3 regions of the Vibrio japonicus genome follow, and region 2 is predicted to be linked to each of the others. Evidence: predicted binding sites of a transcription regulator. Region 2 holds the regulator's gene; each other region holds the start of a gene.
The links. Region 2 encodes PurR, which represses purine synthesis genes. Its sites were predicted from a motif close to TNANGNAAACGTTTNCNTNA; they were not measured.
Positions count from the first base shown of each region.

Region 1 (4,561 bases), 910 kb from region 2:
AGCTGCCAGCGCCTATCGCTGCACTACCCGCTATCATCGTAGCGATTTTGCTAAGCAAAGATTCGCTCAACCGTTCAATCGAACAATTCATGCGTGGTGTTGGACATCAAGATATCATCGCGATGTGTATGATTTACCTGCTTGCAGGTGCATTTGCTGCGGTAGCGAAAGCGTCTGGTGGTGTGGATGCGACCGTTAACCTTGGACTGTCAGCGATTCCGACCAGCCTGATTCTGCCGGGTATCTTTCTAATTTCAGCCTTTATTGCGACAGCAATGGGAACATCGATGGGCACTATCGCCGCCGTTGCTCCCGTGGCACTGGGTATTGCGCAGTCAGCCGGCATGAGCCTTCCCCTAACTGCTGGGGTGGTGCTAAGCGGCGCTATGTTCGGTGATAACCTTTCGATCATCTCCGATACCACCATCGCGGCAACGCGCTCTCAAGGCTGTGAAATGAAAGATAAGTTCCGCGAAAATGTTCGTATCGCACTTCCTGCCGCTTTCTTCGCGCTCGTACTATTCGCATTCAACAGCTCCGCAACACAAGTGCCAGAAACAGGCCCGGTAGAATGGCTCAAAGTTCTTCCTTATATCACGATTCTTATTTTAGCTATCTCGGGTTTGAACGTCTTTGTTGTGCTTTCGGTAGGAATTTTTCTAGCGGGAAGCGTAAGCTTAACCTCGATTGATAGCTATACACTGACAGATTTGGGGAAAGACATTTACGCAGGCTTTGGCAACATGCAAGAGATCTTCTTACTGTCTATGTTGATTGGCGGTTTGAGTGAACTGATGCGCCGTCAAGGTGGTTTAGCCTTCTTGACTAACTTTATCAGCAAAACGATCAAAGCGTTTGGTTCGAGCCACTCTTCGAAAGCGAACAGCCGTGCAAGTGAACTTGGTATCGCTAGTCTTGTCGCCATGGTAAACACGTGTACAGCAAACAATACGGTTGCGATTATCGTTTCTGGCAGTGTTGCACGCGAATTGGCGGAAGAGCATAACGTGACTCCACGCCGCTCTGCTAGCTTGTTGGATATTTTCTCGTGCGTCATGCAAGGCATACTGCCTTATGGTGCGCAAGTGCTGCTTTTGGGGTCCGTATTCGAGATTTCCCCCGTTGAAGTTGTTGCCAACTCTTACTACTGCTTTGCTCTAGCCATTGCTGCAGCGTTGGCAATTTTCTTCAAGCACCCGTCCCGACGCCCAGCACCGCTTTCAAACATTTAAGTTTGTACTAGAGACATTAAAACGAAGAAGCCAGTCAATTCCCTGACTGGCTTTTTTGCATTCATAACCCTAAAAAACGAAAAAGCCCTGACAACTCATTGAGTTATCAGGGCTTTAGAATAAATGGCACGCCCTATTGGATTCGAACCAATGACCACATCCTTAGAAGGGACGTGCTCTATCCAGCTGAGCTAAGGGCGCGCTACAGGAAGGGATTATACGAGTTCACACTCGTAACACAAGGGGTTTTCATAACATAATGATCTGAATGACTAAAAAAAGGACACTAGATTATATTTTGATTAAAAACACCACAAAGCAAACGTTTGCTTATAGATGTTCGTCAAATAATTTGCGACAATGCGCTGCAAATTATTCGCCATTCTTATTAAAGGAAAGTCATGACTGCTCAAAATATCGATGGAACACTTATTTCTCAAACTGTTCGATCAGAAGTTGCTGCGCGAGTAAAAGCTCGAGTAGAAGCTGGTCTACGTGCGCCAGGTCTTGCGGTAGTATTAGTTGGTGAAGACCCAGCTTCTCAAGTTTATGTTGGCAGCAAGCGCCGTGCATGTGAAGAAGTAGGATTTGTTTCTAAATCTTTTGATCTACCAGCAAGCACAACAGAAGAAGAGTTACTTGCTCTGATTGATGAGCTAAATAGTGATAATGAGATTGATGGCATACTCGTCCAGCTCCCTCTTCCAGCAGGCATTGACTCGACTCATGTTTTAGAACGCATTCACCCAGAGAAAGACGTTGATGGATTCCACCCATACAACGTGGGGCGCCTTGCTCAGCGTATTCCAAAACTCCGCTCATGCACACCTAAAGGTATCATTACCCTACTCGATCGCTACAACATTGAGCTGCGCGGTAAACACGCTGTTGTCGTGGGTGCTTCTAATATTGTTGGCCGCCCAATGACACTAGAATTACTGCTAGCTGGCTGTACAACAACAACTTGTCACCGTTTTACTAAAGATTTGGAGCGTCACGTTCGCCAAGCGGACATCGTAGTTGTCGCAGTGGGCAAACCAAACTTTGTACCTGGTGACTGGGTTAAAGAAGGTGCTGTGGTTGTCGATGTGGGTATCAACCGCTTAGACTCAGGGAAGTTAGTCGGTGATGTTGAATACTCTAAGGCTCGTGATCGCGCAAGCTTCATTACTCCAGTTCCTGGTGGTGTGGGCCCAATGACAGTAGCAAGCCTAATCGAAAATACGATGCTAGCTTGTGAGCAGTTCCATACCAAAAAGTAACTTAATGAGTTAAATACAAAAACGGGTAGCCATTGCGCTACCCGTTTTTATTTAAACCCAAATGTTCACTTTGAGTAACTCGCGGTTACAGACTCATAATGACGCCCGCAATGGATGCGCTCATCAAGTTGGCCATAACACCAGCGGTGATCGCTCTAAAGCCATGCTTAGAAACAAAAGCACGCTTTTCTGGCACCAAGGAGCCTAAGCCACCGATAAGCATTGCCATGCTGGATATGTTTGCGAAACCACAGAGTGCAAAAGTCACGATCGCTTGAGAATGCTCGCTCAGCTCGGTTTTCACTGCTTCCAGTTGAATGAATGCGACGAATTCGTTCACCACAATTTTGTTACCTATTAGAGAGCCTGCAGTCACAGCTTCACTCCAAGGAATACCCAACAACCAAGCGACGGGGGCAAACAAGTAACCTAGGATCAGCTCAAAACTCATCTCTGTTCCAATCTGATCACCAAACCAACCGAGCATGCCATTCAACAAAGCAATAATACTGATAAACGCCAAAAGCGTACCACCAACAGAAACAGCGATACGTACACCAGCCATTGCACCGTCTGCCAACGCTTCAACGACGTTGGTTGCACGTGGAATTTCAACATCATTGATATTGATATCTGGGGCTTTTACATCAGCTTCTGGCATTAGGATTTTTGCCATCAAAAGACCTGCCGGTGCAGACATAAATGCCGCTGCGATCAAGTAGTTAAGATCCACACCCAATGACGCATAACCGACCAACGTTCCACCAGCAACCGACGCCAAACCGCCCGTCATCACTGCGAAGAACTGAGAATCGCTCATGTGCTTTAAGTATGGTTTTACCATTAACGGCGCTTCGATCGTACCAACAAAGATATTTGCGGTTGCCGACAACGATTCCGCGCGGCCAATGCCTAGCAGTTTTTGAATACCACCGCCGATGAAATTAATCACGCGCGGCATAAGACCAATATGATAAAGGCCTGAAATCAATGCGGAGAAAAAGATAATGATGCCAAGTACATTGATGGCAAAGGTAAATCCACCCGTCGCTAAATCACCAAACAGGAATCCAATACCTTCTTGCCCATAGTCGATTAAGTTCGACACAACCCCACTTACCGCGTGCAGAACATCTCGGCCCACTGGCACATATAGAACCAGTAGAGCGAAAGCGACTTGCAGACCAAAAGCAAAAACGACCGTTTTTATCTTTATATTTTTTCTGTTTGTAGAAAGTAGCCAAGCCAAAGCAAAAATGACTACGATGCCCAATAGAGAGTTCATACGATTTCCGACGCAAAAGGGGTAAATAAAATTGCGTCGGATAATATTCAGATAATTTTGAGATGCAAATCACAGTTGTTAATAAAGTGTACTTTGCATTGCTCAATAAATGAACTTGATATTAAGTTATTGTTTTTTATCAATATAAACGTTTGCTAAAGCTTATTGTTTCCATTTGGAAAATATGTTTGTAGGAAAGGAAATAATTACTTACGTTTATCTCAATGCCTTTGCCACCTTGATTAGCGCGGTAGGTATGGCGCTAGCCGCTTATCCCAGTAGCATGGAGAGCCGATTTTCCGTTTGATAAACTCAATAACCGCAGCGGTTTTTTTCGGTAAATAGCGGCGAGAAGGGTAAACGGCATAAAACGGCATATCTTGGCTAGGCTGCCAATCCGGTAATAGTTGGATAAGTTGACCCTCTTTAAATTCATCTCGGATCAGGTACGTAGCTAGATAAGCAATGCCCCAACCTGCTACGGCTGCATCCCTAACCGCTTCCGCTAAATCCACAGAGTAATTACCCGATATTTTTACGTTAAGCTGCTCACCTGGCTTGGAAAACGCCCAACTGGTGTAATCTCTTTCCCAACTTCTATAAATTAGACAATTATGGTCAACCAAATCATTGGGATGATGCGGCGTATCGTGTTTAACCAAATATTCTGGTGATGCCGCTACCACAAACTTGCTGTCAGCCAATCTCTGCGCAACATAACCTTCAGGTAAGGTTTCGTTGTTGGTGATCCAGAGATCCAGACCTTCTTGAAGCATATCTAC
Region 1 covers NZ_CP102096.1:864,401-868,961, reverse strand. Annotated here, with positions in the region: gene NP165_RS04270 (Na+/H+ antiporter NhaC family protein) at 1-1,232, shown strand, start outside; tRNA gene NP165_RS04265 (tRNA-Arg) at 1,357-1,433, opposite strand; gene folD (bifunctional methylenetetrahydrofolate dehydrogenase/methenyltetrahydrofolate cyclohydrolase FolD) at 1,634-2,494, shown strand; gene NP165_RS04255 (NupC/NupG family nucleoside CNT transporter) at 2,580-3,779, opposite strand; gene NP165_RS04250 (LysR family transcriptional regulator) at 4,022-4,561, opposite strand, start outside.
Region 1: a site for PurR is predicted at 1,547-1,566, ahead of folD (bifunctional methylenetetrahydrofolate dehydrogenase/methenyltetrahydrofolate cyclohydrolase FolD). Genes of this name have one in related genera too.

Region 2 (4,561 bases):
AATAGGTTTTTTACGCGAACCAAAAGTTCTCTAAGCTCAAACGGCTTCGTGACGTAATCATCGGCTCCCATTTCCAAACCAACAATTTTATCGATGCTATCCGTGCGTCCTGTTACCAGGATAATCCCAATGTCTGATTTACTGCGAAGTTCACGAGTGAGCATCAAGCCATCTTCACCTGGGAGATTGATATCTAGCATCACCAAATCTATCGCATTATTTTCTATGGCATTATTTTGTAGCGATTCGCGCATTTCCTCACCGCTTTGGGCCTCACTCACCTGGTAACCTTCATTCTGAAAATACCCAACGAGCTTGCTGCGAGTGACTGCGTCATCTTCTACAACTAGTACGTGATAACTCATTTACACCACTTATTTGCTTTGGTCTTCATATTGATCTGTATTCTATTCATAACTAGTAACATTTCTAGTATTTGTCACTTTAAATTTACGAAAGATGGTTTTTTATTGATTCAAAACAAAACCCGCTTACCTGTTTACTATCCTTAATATTTAGACTTAAATCGACATAATCACCATTACCGCTGTTCATTTTTATTATGTAGACTACCTGGCAGTTATCTTAGGAGTCTCAGCTAATGCAAGAAATCAAAGCATTCAATGAAAAACGCGCGGAAATCTACTGGTGGCTGTCTAGCCTTTTGGCAAGAGAGTTAACGCAAGAGAGTCTGGAGCAATATCATTCAGTAGAAATTCGTTCTTTCCTGTCAGGACTTGGCGAAAATGAGTCGCTGAAACCTGCTGTTACAAAAGTCGTGGATTCCCTAAATCGTCTTTTAGACAGAGAAGACGCACAGCTAGAGCTTGCTGCTGACTTTTGCGATCTCTTTTTAAAATCAGACAGAGATTCCGCACTTCCTTATGCCTCTATTTACATTGGAAAATCCGGTCTTTTGAACGATAAGCCAGCAAAAGAGATGGAAGATTTAATGCGCTCCTACGATATTGAAGTGGACAAGAGCCTGAATGAACCTGCTGATCACATCGCAATTGAATTGGACTTTTTAGGCAACTTAATCATACTTTCCAACAAGTTAGAGAAAGAGCATGAATTAGATAACGCCCTAACCGAGCAAGCACAGCTTATCCACCAGCATCTATTAAGCTGGACACCTCAGTTTTCCCAAAAGTGCCAGTCTTTGGATAAATTTGGCTTCTACGCGTCTATCGTACAATTACTTGTTTCCTTCCTAGAATTAGATTGCCGCTACCTACAAGGTAAAGAATAAAGGCGATTCTGTTTTTGTAGGTTTCTCCCTGATACGCAAACCTTTTATTTGCTCTTAAAAGGTTTGCAGTCTAAAATTGTGTCCGCAAACGATAACAATGATCGAAATGAATACAAACCGCTAACAAAGCGGTTTTTGTGTTTCTGATACTTTCTGCCAAATTATTCTAAACTTGAATATACTTCTGTGGCAGTAATCGACAGGACAGAACTTTATGGCCACTATTAAAGACGTTGCCCGCTTAGCCGGTGTGTCAACAACAACGGTTTCACATGTAATTAATAAAACACGCTTTGTTGCTGAAGCTACTCAAGAAAAAGTAATGGAAGCAGTCAAAGAGCTTAATTACGCGCCTAGTGCGGTTGCTCGTAGCTTAAAATGCAACACGACTCGTACCATTGGCATGCTGGTGACTCAGTCAACAAACTTATTCTTCTCAGAAGTGATCGATGGCGTTGAAAGCTATTGTTACCGTCAAGGCTACACGCTGATCCTGTGTAATACGGGCGGCATCTACGAAAAGCAACGTGACTACATCCGCATGCTGGCTGAAAAACGCGTCGATGGCATTCTTGTTATGTGTTCTGATCTTACTGAAGAACTCAGCGAAATGCTTGAGCGTCACAAAGATATTCCAAAAGTCATCATGGATTGGGGTCCGGAAAGCTCTCAGGCTGACAAGATCATCGATAATTCAGAAGAAGGTGGCTACCTAGCAACGAAATACTTGATCGACCACGGTCACACGGATATTGCGTGCCTAAGTGGACATTTTGAAAAGTTAGCGTGCCAAGAGCGTATTGCTGGTTATCGACGCGCAATGAGTGAAGCGAATCTCAACGTTGAAGAAGATTGGATACTGGAAGGTAACTTCGAATGTGATACCGCAGTACTGGCAGCGGATAAAATCGCAGCAATGGACAAAAAACCTACGGCAGTGTTTTGTTTCAACGATACGATGGCACTTGGCCTAATGAGCAGACTGCAGCAAAAAGGGATCCGTATTCCCGAAGACATGTCTGTTATTGGTTACGACAACATAGAACTGGCTGAATATTTCTCTCCTCCGTTAACCACCGTACACCAACCAAAGCGCCGTGTAGGTAAAAATGCTTTCGAAATTCTGTTAGAGCGCATCAAAGACAAAGAACACGAAAAACGCGTTTTTGAAATGCATCCAGAAATCGTTGAACGATGCACCGTGCAAAATCTGAATAAATAACCTTTTTGTGCATTTAACCCTTTGATTGATGGTGGTTAAATGCACAACTACCTAATCACCTCGGAACTAAGATCACATTTAGCTCATCTCCCCATGATAATTTGAACGATTTTTATTTATCCTCTGAAAGTTCGATTAGAGCCACGCACAGGGCAAACTACTCTGAAAAGATAGGACGCAAAGCCACCGGCCTAAGTATGTATATGTATGGTAGCGGGGTTGCCGATGGCAAAATGCAAATGCAATACAATGGATTCTTCATCCACAAGATGTCGGCTCTTCCTCAGAAGCAGCGTTCCGTTGGCGTTTCACAAAACTTAGTGGAATATGCACTTGTATGACGCCTTACTGACATAATGTATGCAATATTTTGCTACTCTCTCGGACCTGAATTGGTGGCGTATACATATACACCGAGAAAACACAGCATGGATAAACCAATACTTAAAGACTCTATGAGGCTATTTGAGCGACTGGGGAAAATTCACTCCCGCTCAATGTTTGGTGGTTTCGGCATATTTGCCGATGACACTATGTTTGCACTTGTAGTAAACGACAAACTTCATATAAGGGCCGATGACGAACTTGCAAAACGATGCAAAGAAATCGGGCTTGACCCATATGTTTATAAAAAGCGTGGCTTCCCCGTAGTGACCAAATATTTTGCATTGACAGAGGATTGGTCCAATGATGAGCAACGCACTTTAGCTATGGCCCAAGACGCACTTGAAGCAGCGAAGCAAGATAAACAGATTCAAGCAGAAGCAAAGCCAACTCGATTAAAAGACTTGCCTAATTTGCGCCTTGCAACAGAGCGCATGTTGAAAAAAGCCGGCATCAGTGATGTCGAGTCGTTGAAAAACGCAGGTTCGGTTGAGGCTTTTAGAGCAATTCAATCGACACAGACGTCCGAGCTCAATGTGGAACTGTTATGGGCTTTAGAAGGCGCTATAAATGGAACGCATTGGTCGGTTATCCCCCAAAGCCGCAGGCAAGAACTGCTGAGTATGCTGGGAAAGTAAGCCTCATTAGATATAGAAAAGTCAGCCCTGTGCTGACTTTGTTTTTTTAAGGGAATTTTTTATCCACTTAGGCGTTCTTATCAGATATGTCACTTTCATGTCGTTTAAGTCAAGACGACATGAATAATTAGCAAAGTAAGCAATGAAGTAGGACTTGGTAATGAATAAAAAGTGGATCCTTGGCTTAATACTGCTTGGCCTGATCATTTTCTTAGCGACAAATTTCGGCCAGTATCTGACACTCGACAATGCCAAAGCCCAGCAAATTGCGTTAGACGATTTTATCAATGCAAACTTTGCACTGGCAGCGTTGGTTTACTTTCTCGCTTATGTGGCAATTACAGCATTCTCAATACCCGGTGCCGCCGTCGTTACCCTATTAGGCGCTGCACTTTTCGGCTTTTGGGTGAGTTTATTCCTAGTGTCATTTGCCAGCACCATTGGCGCAACCTTGGCGTTTTTGAGCAGCCGCTTTTTGCTTCGAGAGTGGGTTCAAAGCAAATTTGGTAACAAGCTCCAAGCGATTAATCAAGGTGTTGAGCGTGATGGCGCGTTCTATCTCTTCTCGCTGCGACTCATTCCAGTGTTTCCTTTTTTCCTGATCAACTTGCTTATGGGTCTGACGCCAATATCAGTCAGCCGCTACTATCTGGTCAGCCAACTTGGAATGTTACCTGGAACGGCGGTTTACCTAAACGCCGGAACACAACTCGCTCAAATCGACACACTGTCGGGAATCGTTTCTCCTTCTGTTTTGGCCTCTTTTGCATTGCTGGGTTTATTTCCTATTATTGTGAAGTGGCTAATGGCCAAACTTAAATCCCCGCATTCCTACAATGGTCAGTCTTAATGAAAGTGTTCACCGCAAATACCCCACCTGAAGCTCACATTGTTTGCGAACTTCTTAAATCTCATGGTGTTGAATGCGAGGTAAGAGGTGAAGGTATTTTTGGACTACAGGGGGAAATCCCCTTTGGTGAACACAGCGAACCCTATGTTTGGCTTTTAGATAAGCATCAATTGGGTATAGCTCAAGAAGTCATCTTACAATACCAAACACCTACG
Region 2 covers NZ_CP102096.1:1,775,060-1,779,620, forward strand. Annotated here, with positions in the region: gene torR (two-component system response regulator TorR) at 1-365, opposite strand, end outside; gene torD (molecular chaperone TorD) at 602-1,252, shown strand; gene purR (HTH-type transcriptional repressor PurR) at 1,467-2,474, shown strand; cyclic di-GMP riboswitch class I at 2,616-2,701, shown strand; gene NP165_RS08405 (TfoX/Sxy family DNA transformation protein) at 2,903-3,496, shown strand; gene NP165_RS08410 (TVP38/TMEM64 family protein) at 3,657-4,346, shown strand; gene NP165_RS08415 (putative signal transducing protein) at 4,346-4,561, shown strand, end outside.

Region 3 (4,561 bases), 210 kb from region 2:
GTGCTCGCCAAAGGATTGAAATCGCTTTTTACTCTTGTGCGTAACCGTGAATGCCTAGCTGTTCACCATCTAGAAATGCTTTTCCGTTTTTCATTTCCAAACGATCTTCAACCATCCACTTGACGACCAGAGGATAAATTTTATGCTCTTGAGTTTGTACACGAGCCGTTAGATTTTCGACATTATCTTCGTCGAAAATCGGAACTTTCGCCTGAAGAATAACAGGACCACCATCGAGTTGCTCAGTAACGAAATGTACACTGGTACCGTGCTCTTCGTCTCCGGCATGAATAGCGCGTTGGTAAGTATTGAGTCCCGGATATTTAGGCAGCAGAGAAGGGTGGATATTGATCATACGTCCCATGTAATGGCGAACGAACTCGCCACTCAAAATACGCATGTAACCAGCCAGAACAATAACGTCTGGTTTGTATTCATCAATTTGCTTCATCAATTCATGATCAAATGCGTCTCGTGTATCGAACGCTTTGGGGTCAAGAAAGTGGCCAGCAGCGCCAGCCTTCTTTGCTCTCTCTAACGCATAAGCCGTTGCTTTGTTCGAAAAAACAGCCGTCACTCGTCCGTTATCAATGCTGGTTTCACAAGCATCAATAATCGCTTGCAAGTTTGAACCATTCCCTGAAACTAAAACAACAATACTCTTCATTATTATTTGATCCCTACTTGTTCTTCGCCAGCTTCAGCTTGTGCAATCTCGCCAATAACCCAGGCATTTTCACCTTCTGCGTTCAGTAGCTTCACTGCCGCTTCAGCTTGATCCTGAGGCAGAGCAACAATCAAACCAACACCACAGTTAAATGTGCGGTACATTTCGTGAGTGTCTACGTTGCCTTTCTCTTGTAGCCATTTGAAGATCACAGGCCATTCCCAGCTATTGCCATCAACCACGGCTTTTGTACCTTGAGGCAGTACGCGAGGAATATTCTCCCAGAAGCCGCCACCTGTAATATGAGAAATGGCGTGGATGTCATGCTGCTCAATCATTTTAAGCGCAGACTTGATGTAGATTTTTGTTGGCTCTAGAAGGTGCTCACCGATGGTTTTTCCTTCTAGGTTTTCATTCTTATCGGCACCTGAAACTTCTAAAATTTTGCGGATAAGAGAATAGCCATTTGAGTGAGGGCCACTTGAACCTACAGCGATAAGCGCGTCACCCGCGGCAACTTTCGTTCCGTCGATAACGTCTTCTTTTTCTACGACACCAACACAGAAGCCAGCTACGTCGTAATCTTCGCCTTCGTACATGCCTGGCATTTCAGCGGTTTCACCACCGATTAGTGCACAGCCTGCTTGTAGACAGCCATCAGCGATTCCGGATACGACTTCTGCTGCAGTATCAACATCTAGCTTGCCTGTCGCATAGTAATCAAGGAAGAATAGAGGCTCAGCACCTTGTACGATAAGGTCATTCACGCACATAGCCACTAGGTCGATACCGATAGTGTCATGTTTGTTCATATCCAAAGCAAGACGCAGCTTTGTTCCAACACCGTCAGTGCCCGAAACTAGAACTGGGTGCTTGTATTTCGTTGGCAGTTCACAAAGTGCGCCAAAGCCACCAATGCCACCCATTACTTCAGGGCGACGCGTGCGTTTTACAGCACCTTTAATACGGTCAACAAGTGCGTTGCCTGCATCAATATCAACGCCAGCATCTTTGTAGCTTAGAGAAGTGTTATTAGCACTCACAGTGAAGTCCTCGGTTTTGAAAGTGGGTATGAAAACGGCGCTATTCTAACAGCGGATAAACCCATATAGCAAACGTTTGCGTGAGTTTTTTCTTTTGTCCTATCGCAAGAAATTGTTAATGAAATCGTTTATAATCTGAAGGTTTGTTTAAAAATCATCATATATCCGGAGATGGAAATGAAAGTTGTTGAAGTAAAACACCCTCTTGTTAAACACAAAATTGGTCTAATGAGAGAAGGTGACATCAGCACTAAGCGCTTTCGCGAGTTAGCTACTGAGGTTGGTAGCCTGCTTACTTATGAAGCGACTGCAGACTTTGAAATGGAAAAAGTAACCATTGATGGTTGGAATGGTCCAGTGGAAGTTGACCAAATCAAGGGTAAGAAAGTTACTGTAGTGCCAATCCTGCGTGCAGGTCTGGGTATGATGGATGGTGTACTAGAACATATGCCAAGTGCTCGTATCAGCGTTGTTGGTATTTATCGTGATGAAGAGACATTGGAACCAGTACCTTATTTCAACAAACTGGCCTCGAATATTGACGAGCGTATTGCGATTGTTGTTGACCCTATGCTAGCAACGGGCGGCTCGATGATCGCGACGATTGATCTTCTTAAAGAAAAAGGCTGTAGCCAAATAAAGGTGTTGGTACTTGTGGCAGCGCCAGAAGGTATTGAAGCATTAGAAAAAGCACACCCTGACGTAGAACTATACACAGCTTCTATCGATGAAAAGCTAAATGATAAAGGCTACATCGTACCTGGTCTGGGCGATGCAGGTGATAAAATTTTCGGTACTAAGTAATTGAAATTGATGTAATCGAAATTGAATACGAGAAGGGGAGCATTTGCTCCCCTTTGTTGTTTTTGAACCATTGATTACTTTTTCAAGCTCAATGTGCCACCTGTACGGGGCTTGCTTGCTGGACGCGATGCAGGCTTGCTTGTATTTGGTTGATACGCTTGTTTCGTTTTTTCACTGCCAGTGTGACTTTTCGAGTTAGACGTACCGTGACGGCCTTTTTTTGAGTTTGGTGCGTGGCGAAGTTCATCGGCATTGCGACCTTTAAATGTGCGCTGCTTTTGATTGCGACGTGCTATTGAGCCTTGATTCTCTTCTCGGCTGTCATAGAGTTTTGCATCGGTTGCTTGGCGTATTTTTTTCCCGCGATTATCGAGCTTTGATGCCTCTTCGGTACTCACTGAGCCTTCACACATCGCTAAGATTTCAGAAACTTCATCATCACTTAGGTATCGCCACTGACCATTTGGGATGCCATCGAGCGTAATGTTCATAATACGAACTCGACGCAGTTTAAATACTTCGTAGCCTATAGCTTCGCACATGCGTCGAATTTGGCGGTTAAGACCCTGTGTCAGAACAATGCGGAAAGAGAACTTGGTCTCTTTAGTCACTTTGCATGGCAATGTCACCGTGTCGAGAATTTCAACGCCAGAGCTCATTTTCTGAATAAATTGGTCTGTAATGGGTTTATCCACACGCACTACGTATTCTTTTTCGTGATTGTTACCCGCACGAAGGATTTTATTGACGATGTCACCGTCATTGGTCAAAAAGATCAAGCCATCTGATGGTTTATCCAAACGTCCGATAGGAAAGATACGTTTTTTATGGCCAATAAAGTCAACGATGTTACCTGGAATATCTCGTTCGGTGGTACAGGTAATGCCGGTTGGTTTGTTAAGCGCAATGTAGATTGGCTTTTCTTTAGCACTGACTGGCTTACCATCGACACAAACGTCATCGCCAGGTACGACCTTCGTTCCCATTTCTGGGATCTGACCATTAATAGTCACGCGACCTTGTTCAATAAGTTTGTCTGCTTCTCTACGTGAGCAAAAGCCAGTTTCACTGATGAATTTGTTTAATCTTTTTGCGGATTCTAGGGACATGTTGGTTTCTCTCTAACGTTTCACAACGGCGTGTTAGTGGAAATGAAAAAGCAGCCACCTCGGCTGCTTTGAGATTCTAACACTTTGGCTTTGCTTAACCCAAACGCTTTTGGTGACGTTCTCGGGTTTCTGTTTTTTTGTCGGCGCTTTTCTTAAGAAGTACATAGACAGCGCCTGTCCCGCCGTGAAAACGCTGTGCGCTGTGTGCACATTGAACTTCGTTGATTTGTGACAGCCAATGGGCAACGAAGCTTTTCATTAGCGCTGGTGGGTTTGATTTTTCACCTCGTCCATGAACGATCACAACGGTACGGATATCCATGCTCATGCACTGTTTAAGAAAGTGCACGACTTCATCTCGACCTTGTTTAAGTGTTTTTCTGTGCAAATCTAAACGTGCTTGAATCGGATATTTTCCTAAGCGTAATTTGCGGTAAACACCATCCTGAACGCCATCTCGCTTAAATTCGATCATGTCTTCTGGTTTAAGCATTGGGGCGTGATCGACCGAGAGATACTCAGGGTCATCTTCAGTTAACCAGATTGCTGCCTCACGTTTTGCTAGTTGCGCTTGTGAGACGGAGTGTTGTGTTTTATGTTCGGCGGTGTCTTGTGTGATAGGTTTTACATCGCCCATCATCGCTTGAAAGAGGGCTAAGTCATCATCGTGAGACATAACGGCATCTCAGAGTAAGGAATCAGTGCTGTCAGTATACCAACGTTAGGATGAGTTGTTTAAAAAAATAAAAAAACCGAAGTAGACAGAGTACCTACTTCGGTGCAAAGCGAACGTCTATTGCGAGAATAGCGCTAAGCGATTTCTAGTGAGGAGATTTGTCGTTCATCACTTTGTAGATGAAATAGCCACCGTAAAATAGCATTAGACTTAAAGCGCCGAAAATCACGAGCATTGAGGATAAACCTACTGCATTACCAAA
Region 3 covers NZ_CP102096.1:1,984,959-1,989,519, reverse strand. Annotated here, with positions in the region: gene purN (phosphoribosylglycinamide formyltransferase) at 29-667, opposite strand; gene purM (phosphoribosylformylglycinamidine cyclo-ligase) at 670-1,710, opposite strand; gene upp (uracil phosphoribosyltransferase) at 1,888-2,514, shown strand; gene rluF (23S rRNA pseudouridine(2604) synthase RluF) at 2,589-3,623, opposite strand; gene smrA (DNA endonuclease SmrA) at 3,718-4,299, opposite strand; gene NP165_RS09385 (DUF3149 domain-containing protein) at 4,445-4,561, opposite strand, start outside.
Region 3: a site for PurR is predicted at 1,775-1,794, ahead of purM (phosphoribosylformylglycinamidine cyclo-ligase). Genes of this name have one in related genera too.